One region of the Streptomyces sp. NPDC048389 genome, then DNA from elsewhere that is predicted to be linked to it. Evidence: riboswitches for the same ligand, from Rfam matches in the RefSeq annotation. Region 1 holds a riboswitch; the other holds the start of a gene.
What was found. A riboswitch is a leader RNA that binds a small molecule or an ion and turns the genes downstream of it on or off. The one in region 1 is predicted to bind cyclic di-AMP.

Region 1 (6,501 bases):
ACGGGTGCGTGACGGCGGGCGGTAGGTTCGGGGCGTGACCACCGAAGCATCCACCGCCGGCCGTATCGTCCTGCTCACCGCCAGCCACCGCGTCGCGCCCGGGCTGCTGTCCTGGCCCGCGTGGCAGACGCTGCGCGCCGCGGACCGGGTGGTGTGCGCCGACGCGGCGCACCGGCAGCCGGCCTACCTGCGGGAGGCGGGCATCACCGTCGAGCACGCCGCGCCGACCGCCGAGGAGCTGGTGGAGTACTGCGCGGCCGGCGGCCGCACGGTCGTCGTGCTGGCCTCCGGCGAGGGCGAGGCGGCGCTGACCGACGGTCTGGCCCGCCTCGGCGGCTCCGGCCGCATGGCGATGCCGGACCTGGAACTGCTCCCCGGCGCGTACGACCTGCCCGGAGCACGGCTGCTGGACCTCGTGGAGGTCATGGACCGCATCCGCCGCGAATGCCCCTGGTCGTCGCGGCAGACCCACAAGGGTCTGGCCAAGTACGGCATCGAGGAGGCGTACGAACTCGTCGAGGCCATCGAGGACGGCGACCGGGACGAGCTGCGCGAGGAACTGGGGGACGTACTGCTCCAGGTCGTCTTCCACGCCCGCATCGCCGAGGAGGACGCGCAGGAGCCCTTCTCTGTGGACGACGTCGCGGGCACGATCGTCGAGAAGCTGATCCACCGGCACCCGCACGTCTTCGGTGAGGAGACCGCCTCGACGCCCGAGGAGGTCAAGGCGCACTGGCTGCGTACCAAGGCGATCGAGAAGCAGCGCGCGTCGGTGACCGACGGTGTGCCGCTCGGCCAGCCGGGTCTCGCGCTGGCGGCGAAGCTCGCCTCCCGGGTGCGTACGGCCGGCCTCGACGTGGACCTCCCGGCCGGAGCGGGCATCGGGTACGAGCTGCTGGCCCTCGCCGTACGCGCGGAGGCGGACGGCGTCGACCCCGAGGCGGCGCTGCGAGCGGCGGCACGGGCCTACCGGGACGCGATCCGGGCGGCGGAGGGCCGGCCCGGTAACGTCGAGGGGTGAACGACCCGAACACCGCGCCCGAGCTCTTCACCTGGGAGTTCGCGACCGACCCGTACCCCGCCTACGCATGGCTGCGCGAGCACTCGCCGGTGCACCGGACCCGGCTGCCCAGCGGGGTCGAGGCTTGGCTGGTCACCCGCTACGCGGACGCCCGGCAGGCGCTCGCCGACCAGCGGCTGTCGAAGAACCCGGCGCATCACGCCGAGCCGGCGCACGCGAAGGGGAAGACGGGCATCCCCGGCGAACGCAAGGCGGAGCTGATGACGCATCTGCTGAACATCGACCCGCCGGACCACACCAGGCTGCGCCGCCTCGTCTCCAAGGCGTTCACCCCGCGGCGGGTGGCGGAGTTCGCGCCGCGGGTTCAGGAGCTGACGGACCGGCTCATCGACGACATCTTCGAAAAACAGCACAGCGCGGACAAGGGGGAGGCGGACCTCATCCACGAGTTCGCGTTCCCGCTGCCCATCTACGCCATCTGCGACATGCTCGGCGTCCCGCGCGAGGACCAGGACGACTTCCGTGACTGGGCCGGGATGATGATCCGCCACGGCGGCGGCCCGCGCGGCGGAGTGGCCCGTTCGGTGAAGAAGATGCGCGGTTACCTGGCCGAACTGATCCACCGCAAGCGGCGGGAGCCGGGGGACGACCTCATCTCGGGGCTCATCAGGGCGTCCGACCACGGCGAGCACCTCACCGAGAACGAGGCCGCCGCGATGGCCTTCATCCTCCTCTTCGCGGGCTTCGAGACCACCGTCAACCTCATCGGCAACGGTGTCTACGCGCTGCTGCGCCACCCCGGGCAGCGTGAGCGCCTCCAGGCGTCGCTGGCGGCCGGGGAGAGCGGCCTGTTGGCGACCGGGGTGGAGGAACTGCTGCGCTACGACGGGCCGGTGGAGCTCGCGACCTGGCGGTTCGCCACCGAGCCGCTGACACTCGGCGGGCAGCGGATCGCGGCGGGCGACCCCGTACTCGTCGTCCTCGCGGCCGCCGACCGCGACCCGGAACGCTTCGACGCCCCCGACACGCTCGACCTGTCACGGACCGACAACCAGCATCTGGGGTACGGCCACGGCATCCACTACTGCCTCGGCGCCCCGCTCGCCCGGCTCGAGGGGCAGACCGCACTGGCCACTCTGCTCCGCAGAATGCCGGACTTGCGGCTTGCGGGAGATCCGGACGATTTGCGCTGGCGTGGGGGGCTCATCATGCGTGGATTGCGCACTCTGCCCGTTGAGTTCACAGTTCAAACAAGCTGACGCCACATCAACTCTGTGACTTTCACGTGATCTCCGCTGCATCGACTTGTGACTTACGTTCGAATGCGGCTACGTTCACCGTCATTCGGCAGGCGTCAGCAGGCCGCAAGAACCACCGTCGTCACGCGAAAGGCAACCGCATGCTCTCCGGGAACGGACGACACCGCCGACCCCGCCAGGCTCCGGCCCTCATCGTCGCGGCAGGGGTGACCGGTTCGGCCATCGCCATCCCGCTGCTCGGTGCGGGCTCGGCCTCCGCGGCGGAGGCGAGCACCTGGGACCGCGTCGCGGAGTGCGAGAGCGGCGGGGCCTGGAGCGCCGACTTCGACAACGGCTTCTACGGCGGGTTGCAGTTCTCGCAGGAGACCTGGGACACCTACGGCGGCACGGTGTACGCGCCGAGCGCCGACCTCGCGAGCCGCTCGCAGCAGATAGCGGTCGCGGAGAAGGTGCTCGCCGCCGAGGGGCCCGACGCCTGGCCCGCCTGCGGTCCGCTCGCCGGACTGAAGGACGACGGCGCGGACACCGGCGTCGACCCGGGCATCCTCCCGCTGCCGCGGCAGAGCGAAGCGCCGGCCGGTGAGCCGTCGTCGGACGCCTCCGACCCCCTCGGCGTTCTCGACCCGGCCGACCCTGAAGCCGGCCTGCCCGCCGGGGGCTCGTCGGACGCCTCGGGCTCCGCGGAGGACTCCGGCGCACCGGACGCCGGTGACGCCGCTGCGCCGTCCGGTGACGCGGCCGGCCGGCCGGCCCCCAAGGGCGACGACACCGGGGCGGCGCCGGCGGACGGTGCCACCGAGCCGACCCCGTCCGAAGAGGCTGTGACCGGCGCCGGCAAGCACCGCGGTGCGTCCGCCGGCGACGAGGCGGGCGCGGGCGAGCCGGGCGAGATCCGCGAAGGCGGCCGCCATGCCTCGCGGGGTGACGCCTCCGGCCGGAAGGGGGACGTCGCGGCAACCGGCCCCGGCGCGTACACCGTTCGGCCCGGCGACAACCTGTGTGACATCGCCGCCGCGCAGGAGGTGCCCGGCGGGTGGCCCGCCCTCTATGAGGCGAACGAGGAGACCGTCGGTTCGGACCCGGACCTCATCCTTCCCGGTCAGACGCTCGATCTGGGCCTGGAGCGGCGCTAGTTCAGGCGGTGGTTCGTAGGCTTATGTCCGCTTCGTTCGAGTGAGACAAGGGTCTCTTTGCCCCAACTGGGGCACAACGTCCCGCGAATTCGGCCACTCCGCCCCCCACCTGCGAAAACGGACATCCATGGGTGGTCGGTTCGGGCGTTTTCTCCCCGATGTTCGACTTTGAACATCGGGGAGTCCTGTGTCTACGGTCTGAACTGCTCGCCACCGCGGGCACCGTCGACCGATACGCCGAATCCTGCCGTCGGTCGGGGGGAACAGTCGTCGCTCAGAGCGCCGAAGGCAGGAGCGGGGGACCCAAGGTAAGCGCCGGGACCGTCCGTCCGGATCGAGAGATCCGCGGACCGGAGCCGGCTGGGGGTGAAGCCCGCGCGTCCCACGGACGTGCGGCCGGGCAACTCACAGGCCCGAACCCGACAGCTCACCTCGTAGGCGTCGGTGAGGAGAAGTTCCATGCTGCGTTCTTCCGGCAAGGCCAAGCACCGTCGCCCGTCGAAGATCACCCGTCTCGTCGCGCTCGCCGGTGTCGCCGGCGCCGCCATCGCCGCCCCGGTTCTCGGCGCGACCTCCGCCTCCGCCGCCACCGCCTCCGAGTGGGACGCCGTCGCCCAGTGCGAGTCCGGCGGCAACTGGTCCATCAACACGGGCAACGGCTACTACGGCGGCCTGCAGTTCTCCGCCTCCACCTGGGCCGCGTACGGCGGCACCGCCTACGCCTCGACCGCCGACCAGGCGTCCAAGGCCCAGCAGATCGAGATAGCCGAGAAGGTCCTGGCCGGTCAGGGCAAGGGTGCCTGGCCGAGCTGCGGCGTCGGCCTGTCCGGCGCCTCCTACGACGGCGGCTCCGCCGACACCGAGCCCGCCCAGCCGTCTCGGGAGCGCGCCGAGGCCCCCACCACGCGCTCCGAGCGTGCCGAGGCCCCCGCCCCCGCGGAGAAGGCCGAGAAGCCTGCCGCCGCCGCGCCCGAGGCCAAGGGCTTCAAGAAGGGCGACGGCGAGTACAAGGTCGAGGCCGGCGACACCCTGAGCAAGATCGCCGAGGCCGAGAAGGTCAAGGGCGGCTGGGAGAAGCTGTTCGAGCTGAACAAGGACATCGTCGAGGACGCCGACGTGATCTACCCGGGTCAGCAGCTCCACCTGAGCTGACCCCCTCCCCCCGCGGTCCGGCGGTCGTGGGGGGCACCCGTCTCCGAACGGAATCCGAGCACCCCGGCCCGGCGCGCCTTCCCCCCGTACGCGCCGGGCCGGGGCTCGGTCCGTTCGGGGGCCGGCGCCCGGGACGCCGGTTACCCGCGGGTAGAAACCGCCCCGTTTGTCCGGTCCCAAGGGTCTTGATGCCCTTTTTCGTCCCAGGGGGCGGGCATGGGCCGGGCCTTTGCCGCCAGGGCGGTTAGGCTCTTGCCGCAAGGCCAAGCAGACCTCTGCACCTTTTCTCGCGTCACATCCCAGAAGGAGATGCTCGTGCCGTCCATCGACGTCGTCGTAGCCCGGGAAATCCTGGACTCCCGAGGCAACCCCACGGTCGAGGTCGAGGTTGGCCTCGACGACGGCAGCACGGGTCGTGCTGCAGTTCCGTCCGGCGCCTCCACCGGTGCGTTCGAAGCTCTCGAGCTCCGCGACGGTGACAAGAACCGCTACCAGGGCAAGGGCGTCGAGAAGGCCGTCCTCGCCGTCATCGAGCAGATCGGCCCGGAGCTCGTCGGCTACGACGCCACCGAGCAGCGCCTGATCGACCAGGCGATGTTCGACCTGGACGCCACCCCGGACAAGTCCTCCCTCGGCGCCAACGCCATTCTCGGCGTCTCCCTCGCCGTGGCGCACGCCGCCTCCGAGGCGTCCGACCTGCCGCTCTTCCGCTACCTGGGCGGCCCGAACGCGCACCTGCTGCCCGTTCCGATGATGAACATCCTGAACGGCGGCTCGCACGCCGACTCCAACGTGGACATCCAGGAGTTCATGATCGCGCCGATCGGCGCCGAGTCCTTCTCCGAGGCGCTGCGCTGGGGCACCGAGGTCTACCACACCCTCAAGAAGGTGCTGAAGCAGAAGGGCCTGTCCACCGGCCTCGGCGACGAGGGCGGCTTCGCGCCGAACCTCGACTCCAACCGCGCCGCCCTCGACCTCATCCTCGAGGCGATCAAGGAAGCCGGTTACGCCCCGGGCAAGGACATCGCGCTCGCGCTCGACGTCGCCGCGTCCGAGTTCTACAAGGACGGCTCGTACGAGTTCGAGGGCAAGTCCCGCTCGGCCGCCGAGATGACGGAGTACTACGAGGAGCTCGTCGCCTCCTACCCGCTGGTCTCCATCGAGGACCCGCTGTTCGAGGACGACTGGGACGGCTGGAAGGTCCTCACCGAGAAGCTGGGCAGCAAGGTCCAGATCGTCGGCGACGACCTCTTCGTCACCAACCCGGAGCGTCTGGCCCGCGGCATCGAGGAAGCCGCCGCCAACGCGCTGCTCGTCAAGGTCAACCAGATCGGCTCGCTGACCGAGACCCTCGACGCCGTCGAGCTCGCGCAGCGCAACGGGTTCAAGTGCATGATGTCCCACCGCTCCGGCGAGACCGAGGACGTCACCATCGCCGACCTGGCCGTCGCCACCAACTGCGGCCAGATCAAGACCGGCGCCCCGGCCCGCTCCGAGCGCGTCGCCAAGTACAACCAGCTGCTGCGCATCGAGGAGATCCTCGACGACGCGGCGGTGTACGCGGGCCGCAGCGCGTTCCCGCGGTTCCGCTTCGCGGACCAGTAAGCGCAGCGGGCACGAGGGCTGATCACCGGCTGACGCCCTGTCGTCCGTACGTCCCCGGCCACGGTCCCGTACCGTGTCCGGGGACGTCGGCGTGTGAAGGGGAGGCGAGGGAATGGCGCGCAGGCCGCAAGCGGACAGGTTCTCCACCGCGACCAGGCTGCGGCTGCTCGGCGAGCAGACCGCCGCCCGCGTCTACCGCTCCCAGAACCGCCGCCAGGCCCGCCGCTCCCGGCTCACCGGCCGCGCGGCCTTCCTCGCCCTCGTCGTCTGTTCGCTCGTCGTGGCGCTCGCCTACCCGATGCGCCAGTACGTCTCCCAGCGGGCGGACATC
Region 2 (6,501 bases), on a different contig from region 1:
CCGTCACCTGAGGCGGCGCTGAGCTGGGCGGCGGACTGCCGGGCGGCCGGGCTCGTGGTCGGGTGCTTCCGTCCGCCGTCCGTGCCCGACGGGATCTCCCGGATCCGCCTCACCGCCCGGGCCGATCTCGCCGAGAGGCAGATCGACGCGGCGCTCTCCACGATCATCGGGACCGCCCCCGGCCGCTGACCCCGACGCCGCCAGAACCGCTGCCGGTACCGGTTCCGGCCCCGCCGGTACGTTCCCGGACCCGCCGGGACTCTCGGCCCTGCCCGGCTCGGACTCTCGGCCCCGCCCGGATCCTCGCCCCTGCCCGGACCGTCGCTCTTGCGCCGCCCTGCCCTGCCCCTGCCCTGCCAGGCTCGGGACCCTTGCCCTGCCGGAGCCCTCTGCCCGGACCTCAAATACGTTCTGCCGTAGCAGAGTTCACCGCTTCGAGCGACAGATATGTACGGATCTTGGAGGATCCCTGCTTCTCAAGCACGATAAGTGGCAGTCTGACGCGAAACCGTAATCCGTGGCCGTTCCTGCGTTTCATCCGCTACGAGTCGGAGCCCGGCCGCGGTGGGAAAGGGACAGCGCCGCCATGGCAGATCATCAGGAAACATCCCTCACTCTGCCCAGCGAGCCGGCGTCGGTCTCCGCCGCGCGGAGACATGTCACGGACGCCGTGTGCGCGTGGGGGCTCGAGCCCGACGCCGAAGCCGTCGACACCGTCCGGCTGATCGTGTCCGAGCTCGCCACCAACGCCGTTCAGCACACCTTCGGCCAGTCGCCGACGTTCACCGTGGACGTGTGGCTGGAACGCGACGAGGAGTTGTGCATCGGAGTCACCGACAGCCATCCGCGGTGGCCGCAGCGGCTGCCCGCCGCCGTCCGCCAGGACAACGGCCGCGGCATGGTCATCATCCGCACCCTCACCGCCGAGTACGGCGGACGGATGTCCGTCACGCCCACCGCGGAGGGCGGCAAGACGGTCTGGATCGCGCTGCCCTGGTCCGTCCCCGTGCAGAGCTGACCGCACCGCGGCCAGGACGTGTGACGGCAGGCGACCGCCCCGTCGACGGCAGGCGACGCCGTCACCACGGGGCCGGCCCGGGACGGGCACCCCGCCCTTCGAGCGCGCCGCGTATCAGCGCCGCGGTGCTGCCGCGCACTCCGCTGCCGACGGGCGTCGACGTGTTGTCGGGCGCTGATCCGGTTCCCGACAGTGGCGCTGCCGGTCGACCGGCTCGGCCCGTGGCCGCCCAGGCCGTGTCCGGTGGTGCGCCGACCGTGCTCGGCGCCACGCTGCTCGTCCAGCCGACGGCATACCGACGGCGCGCCACCGCAAGGGAACTGCCGGGGCGTCAGCGCACCCGGCCGTACTTGACGCTCCGCGTCCAGATCTTGGCCAGCCGGACCACGTCGCCCGTCTTCGGGGAGTGCCAGATCCTCCCGTTGCCGGCGTAGATGCCCACGTGGTACACGGCACCGCCGGAATGGAAGAACACCAGGTCACCGCGTCGGCGGTCGGATGTGGAGACACGACGGGTCCGGTTGTACTGCTGCTGTGCCGTCCGGGGCAGTATTTTCCCGGCCTTCTTGTACGAGTAGAACGTCAGCCCGGAGCAGTCGAAGCTGTTCGGACCCGTGGCGCCGTAGCTGTACGGCGATCCCTGCTTCGACGCCGCCACCTTGAGCGCTTTGCTCGCGTGGCTGCTGATCGCGTGGGCCGGGGCGATGCCGCCCGGGGTGAGGAGTGTGCCCCCCACGGCGGCGATCGTCAGTGCCGATACGGCACCCGCACGGGAGAAGAGGAGCGGGAGATCAATCTGCGCAGTCATGCGCAACCCTTCGTCAGCCGCCTGTGAAGGATGACCTGTCGGGTTCGGACCGGCGAAGACGCCCGGCCGCCGCAGCGGCTTCACCCCAAGGCGTGCCCGGGGTCGCCGGTCACGCCGTACTGCTCGGGTCCTCCACTCCTGCCGATGCACTTCCGTCGACCAGACGTCCGGTGCGGCGGCAGGACTCAGCGTCCGCCCGGACCGCCCCGTCGAGGTGACGGGGGCTTGTCGTCCCACGGATCGTTACCCACTCATGTCCGATTTCCGAGCCGAAACGGCTTTTGTGAACCTGATCACGACTGGCCCTTTCGGGTGGACAGGCCCGTCGAGCCCCGTGTCCCATGACCCGGAGGCATGGCCGTACCAGCGAAGAAGCAGTCGATTGCGCCAGATCGGTGGTCACGCCGCGCAAGTCCTGTGACACGCGACGACTTCGGCGAAGCTCCACCGAACGAGGGACGAACACCGTTACCCCGTCGGCGGTTGACAGCAGCGGAGTGATCGTCAACTCGTCGAAACCGGCGGCATGGTCACCCGTTTCGCCCTGCGTTCGCCGTCGAGCACGCGCAGCGCTTCGGTGAGCGTGTGCGTGTACGCCTCGTTCTCACCCCCTATGTGCTTGAGCGTCAGGGCTTCCTTGAGTGCGGTTGCCCGCCCGACCAGGGCCTGCGTGGCGCGCAGAGCCGCGCGACGACGGCGCCGTATACGAGTCGGTCCTTGATCGCGGCCCTGGCGGCGGCCTCCTCCTCGTCGCGCTGGACGTCGAAGGCGTCGCCGTGTTCTTCGAATCGCTGCTCGAGCCGACCGGTGACCGCGGTGGGAGCCGCGGCACGGATGAGGCCGCGGTGGGACCCGCGACACGGATGGGCGGGCCGCGCGGCGCGGTCCGGGTGGCCGGACGGTCGAAGCCCCCGGGGCCGGCTCCACCGCGACCGGGCCCGGCACGATCACCGCGATCAGGTGGCGGTGGGGGCAGCGGTCACGAGAGGCCCGTGGATCCGCGAACCCTGGATCCGCGAATCGGAGATCCGCGAACCGGAGATCCGCGAACCGGAGATCCGCGAACCGGATGTGCGGGAACGGGACGTGGGGGAGCCCGGTGCGGGGAAACCAAGATCAGTTAACGCATCGGAAAAGTGCCGGAAAAAACCGCGCCGTAAGGTTCAACGCCTGGTCGTGGAACACCCGCGCACGAGTCAACAGAGCGTTGAGGCGCGCTACGGTCATCACGGTCGGCGATCACGAGCCGGACGACATTGAGGTGGACGCGTGCAACTCTCCCCGCACGAGCAGGAACGGCTTCTCATCCATGTGGCCGCCGACGTGGCGCAGAAGCGCAAGGCGCGCGGTGTGCGACTGAACCATCCGGAAGCCGTCGCCCTCATCACCGTGCACATCCTCGAAGGCGCCCGCGACGGCCGCAGCGTCAGCGAACTCATGGCCTCCGGACGCAAGGTGCTCACCCGCGACGACGTCATGGAGGGCATCGCCGAAATGATCCATGACGTCCAGGTGGAGGCCACATTCCCCGACGGGACCAAGCTCGTGACCGTCCACGACCCGATCCTCTGAGGGGCGTGGCGCTCATGATTCCCGGAGAGATCCTCTGCGGTGACGGCCCGGTGGTGCTCAACGAGGGCCGCGAGACCACCCGCCTCACCGTCGTCAACGCCGCCGACCGCCCGGTTCAGGTCGGCTCCCACTACCACTTCGCCGAGGCCAACCCCGGCCTCGAGTTCGATCGCGCCGCCGCGCGCGGCAAGCGGCTGAACGTCGCCGCCGGCACCGCCGTCCGCTTCGAGCCCGGCATCCCCGTCGATGTGGAACTCGTACCGCTCGCCGGCCGCCGGATCGTGGCCGGGCTGCGTGGAGAGACCGGAGGGCACCTCGATGGCTGAACTGCACCGCGCCGTGTACGCCGACCTGTTCGGCCCCACCACCGGCGACCGCATCCGCCTCGCCGACACCGACCTGCTCGTCGAGATCGAGGACGACCTCTCCGGCGGCCCCGGCCGCGCGGGTGACGAGGCGGTGTTCGGTGGCGGCAAGGTGATCCGCGAGTCCATGGGCCAGGCCCGTACGACACGGGCCGAAGGCGCGCCCGACACGGTGATCACCGGGGCCGTGATCCTCGACCACTGGGGCGTGGTGAAGGCCGACATCGCTCTCCGCGACGGGCGGATCAGCGGCATCGGCAAGGCGGGCAACCCCGACACCATGGACGGCGTCCACCCGGCCCTGGTCATCGGACCCGAGACCGAGATCATCGCGGGCAACGGGAAGATCCTCACCGCCGGGGCCGTAGACGCGCACGTCCACTTCGTCTCGCCGACCCTCGTCGAGCAGGCGCTCGCCACCGGGGTGACCACCCTCGTCGGCGGCGGCACCGGACCGGCCGAAGGGACCAAGGCCACCACGGTCACACCGGGCCCCTGGCACCTCGCCCGGATGTTCGAGGCGCTGGACACCTGGCCCGTCAATATCGGCCTGCTCGGCAAGGGCAACACCACCTCACGCGACGCCATGCACTCCCAACTGCGCGGCGGAGCCCTCGGGTTCAAGATCCACGAGGACTGGGGTGCGACTCCCGCGGCCATCGACGCCTGCCTGGGCGTCTGCGACGAGACCGGCGCCCAGCTCGCCATCCATACCGACACATTGAACGAGGCGGGATTCGTCGGCGACACCCTCGCCGCCATCGCCGGCCGTACGGTCCACGCCTACCACACGGAGGGCGCGGGCGGCGGACACGCACCCGACATCATCACCGTCGTCTCCGAGCCGTACGTGCTGCCCAGCTCGACCAACCCGACCCGGCCGCACACCCTCAACACCATCGACGAGCACCTCGACATGCTGATGGTCTGTCACCACCTCAACCCGGCCGTCCCCGAAGACCTCGCCTTCGCGGAGTCACGCATCCGGCCCTCGACCATCGCGGCGGAGGACGTCCTGCACGACCTCGGAGCGATCTCGATCATCTCCTCCGACGCACAGGCCATGGGCCGGATCGGCGAGGTGGTCATGCGCACCTGGCAGACCGCGCACGTGATGAAGAAGCGCCGGGGCGCTCTGGCGGGCGACGGGCGCGCCGACAACCACCGGGCGCGTCGCTATGTCGCCAAATACACCATCAACCCGGCGGTCGCCCAGGGCATCGACGGGGACATCGGCTCGGTGGAGACCGGCAAACTCGCCGATCTCGTACTGTGGGAACCGGCGTTCTTCGGCGTGAAACCGCAGCTCGTCATCAAGGGCGGTCAGATCGCGTACGCCCAGATGGGCGACGCCAACGCCTCGATCCCCACGCCGCAACCGGTCCTGCCCCGCCCGATGTTCGGCGCGCTGGGCCGGGCGGCGGCCCGCAGCTCGGTCAACTTCGTCGCGCAGGCGGCGATCGAGGACGATCTTCCCGAACGGCTGCGGCTGGACAAGGAGTTCGTACCGATCCGCGGCACACGGCGGGTGACCAAGGCCGACATGCGGGAGAACGACGCACTGCCCCGGGTGGAGGTCGACGCCGACACGTTCACCGTGACGATCGACGGCGAAGCCGTCGAGCCGGCGCCCGCCGCGGAACTCCCCATGGCCCAGCGGTACTTCCTCTTCTGATGACGACGACCGGAACCGCAGAGGCCCGCCCCGAACGCCCCGGCCCGCCCTGCGGGAGAGGCGGGTGGGCGGCATGAGCCGCACCGCGCTGCTCGTCCTCGCCGACGGCCGTTTCCCCGCCGGAGGCCACGCGCACTCCGGCGGCGCGGAGGCCGCCGTCCGGGCCGGGCGCATCAAGGACGCGGCGGACCTCGCCGCGTTCTGCCGGGGCCGCCTGCACACCACCGGGCTCACCTCCGCGGCCCTCGCCGCCTGCGCCGCCCTCGGCCACGACCCGGTCGAGCTCGACGCCGCCGCCGACGCCCGCACCCCCTCGCCGGCCCTGCGGGCAGCGGCCCGCAGACTCGGCCGGCAGATGATGCGCGCTGCCCGTGCCACCTGGCCGCATCCGGTGCTCGACGCGCTCGCCGCCCTGTTCCCGCGCGGCACCCACCAGCCCGTCGTGCTCGGCACAGCCGCTCGCGCCGCCGGCCTCGGTGCAGAGGACGCCGCGCACTGCGTGGCGTACGAGACGATCAGCGGCCCGGCGACCGCGGCCGTACGGCTGCTGAGTCTGGACCCCTTCCAGGCCACCGCCGTCCTCGCCCACCTCGCACCCGAGACCGATGACGTGGCGGCGCGGGCCGCGGCCGCCGCGCGGGACGGCGTCGACGCTCTGCCGGCCGCCTCCGCGCCACTGCTGGAGATCACCGCGGAGGAGCACGCCGCCTGGCCGGTGCGCCTCTTCGCCTCCTGACCGCGCCAGGCCCCCCACACCGCACTCGTACCAAGGAGCCACACCATGCACCTCGACCACCACCACGAGGCGGCCCAGGCCGTCGGCGCCGACGCCGCACGCCCCGACGGCACGCGGCGGGCCCTGCGGATCGGACTCGGCGGGCCGGTGGGCTCCGGCAAGACCGCCACCGTCGCCGCCCTGTGCGCCGCGCTGCGCGACCGGCTCTCCATCGCGGTCGTCACCAACGACATCTACACCCGCGAGGACGCCGAGTTCCTGCTGCGCAACGCGGTGCTGCCGCCCGAACGCATCCAGGCGGTCGAGACCGGTGCCTGCCCGCACACC

Region 2: another riboswitch for cyclic di-AMP. It lies ahead of AB0903_RS31990 (C40 family peptidase); the one in region 1 lies ahead of AB0903_RS08880 (transglycosylase family protein).

What each region holds. Positions count from the first base shown of each region.
Region 1 is NZ_JBEZKP010000008.1:121,902-128,402, forward strand. Features, by position in the region: gene AB0903_RS08860 (SurA N-terminal domain-containing protein) at 1-12, shown strand, start outside; gene AB0903_RS08865 (nucleoside triphosphate pyrophosphohydrolase) at 35-1,021, shown strand; gene AB0903_RS08870 (cytochrome P450) at 1,018-2,280, shown strand; gene AB0903_RS08875 (transglycosylase family protein) at 2,421-3,413, shown strand; cyclic di-AMP (ydaO/yuaA leader) riboswitch at 3,684-3,869, shown strand; gene AB0903_RS08880 (transglycosylase family protein) at 3,876-4,565, shown strand; gene eno (phosphopyruvate hydratase) at 4,875-6,170, shown strand; gene AB0903_RS08890 (septum formation initiator family protein) at 6,283-6,501, shown strand, end outside.
Region 2 is NZ_JBEZKP010000077.1:10,182-16,682, reverse strand. Features, by position in the region: gene AB0903_RS32000 (8-amino-7-oxononanoate synthase) at 1-189, shown strand, start outside; gene AB0903_RS31995 (ATP-binding protein) at 587-1,018, shown strand; gene AB0903_RS31990 (C40 family peptidase) at 1,350-1,826, opposite strand; cyclic di-AMP (ydaO/yuaA leader) riboswitch at 1,830-2,014, opposite strand; partial or broken gene AB0903_RS31985 (hypothetical protein) at 2,331-2,510, opposite strand; gene AB0903_RS31980 (urease subunit gamma) at 3,096-3,398, shown strand; gene AB0903_RS31975 (urease subunit beta) at 3,413-3,724, shown strand; gene AB0903_RS31970 (urease subunit alpha) at 3,717-5,438, shown strand; gene AB0903_RS31965 (urease accessory UreF family protein) at 5,512-6,174, shown strand; gene ureG (urease accessory protein UreG) at 6,220-6,501, shown strand, end outside.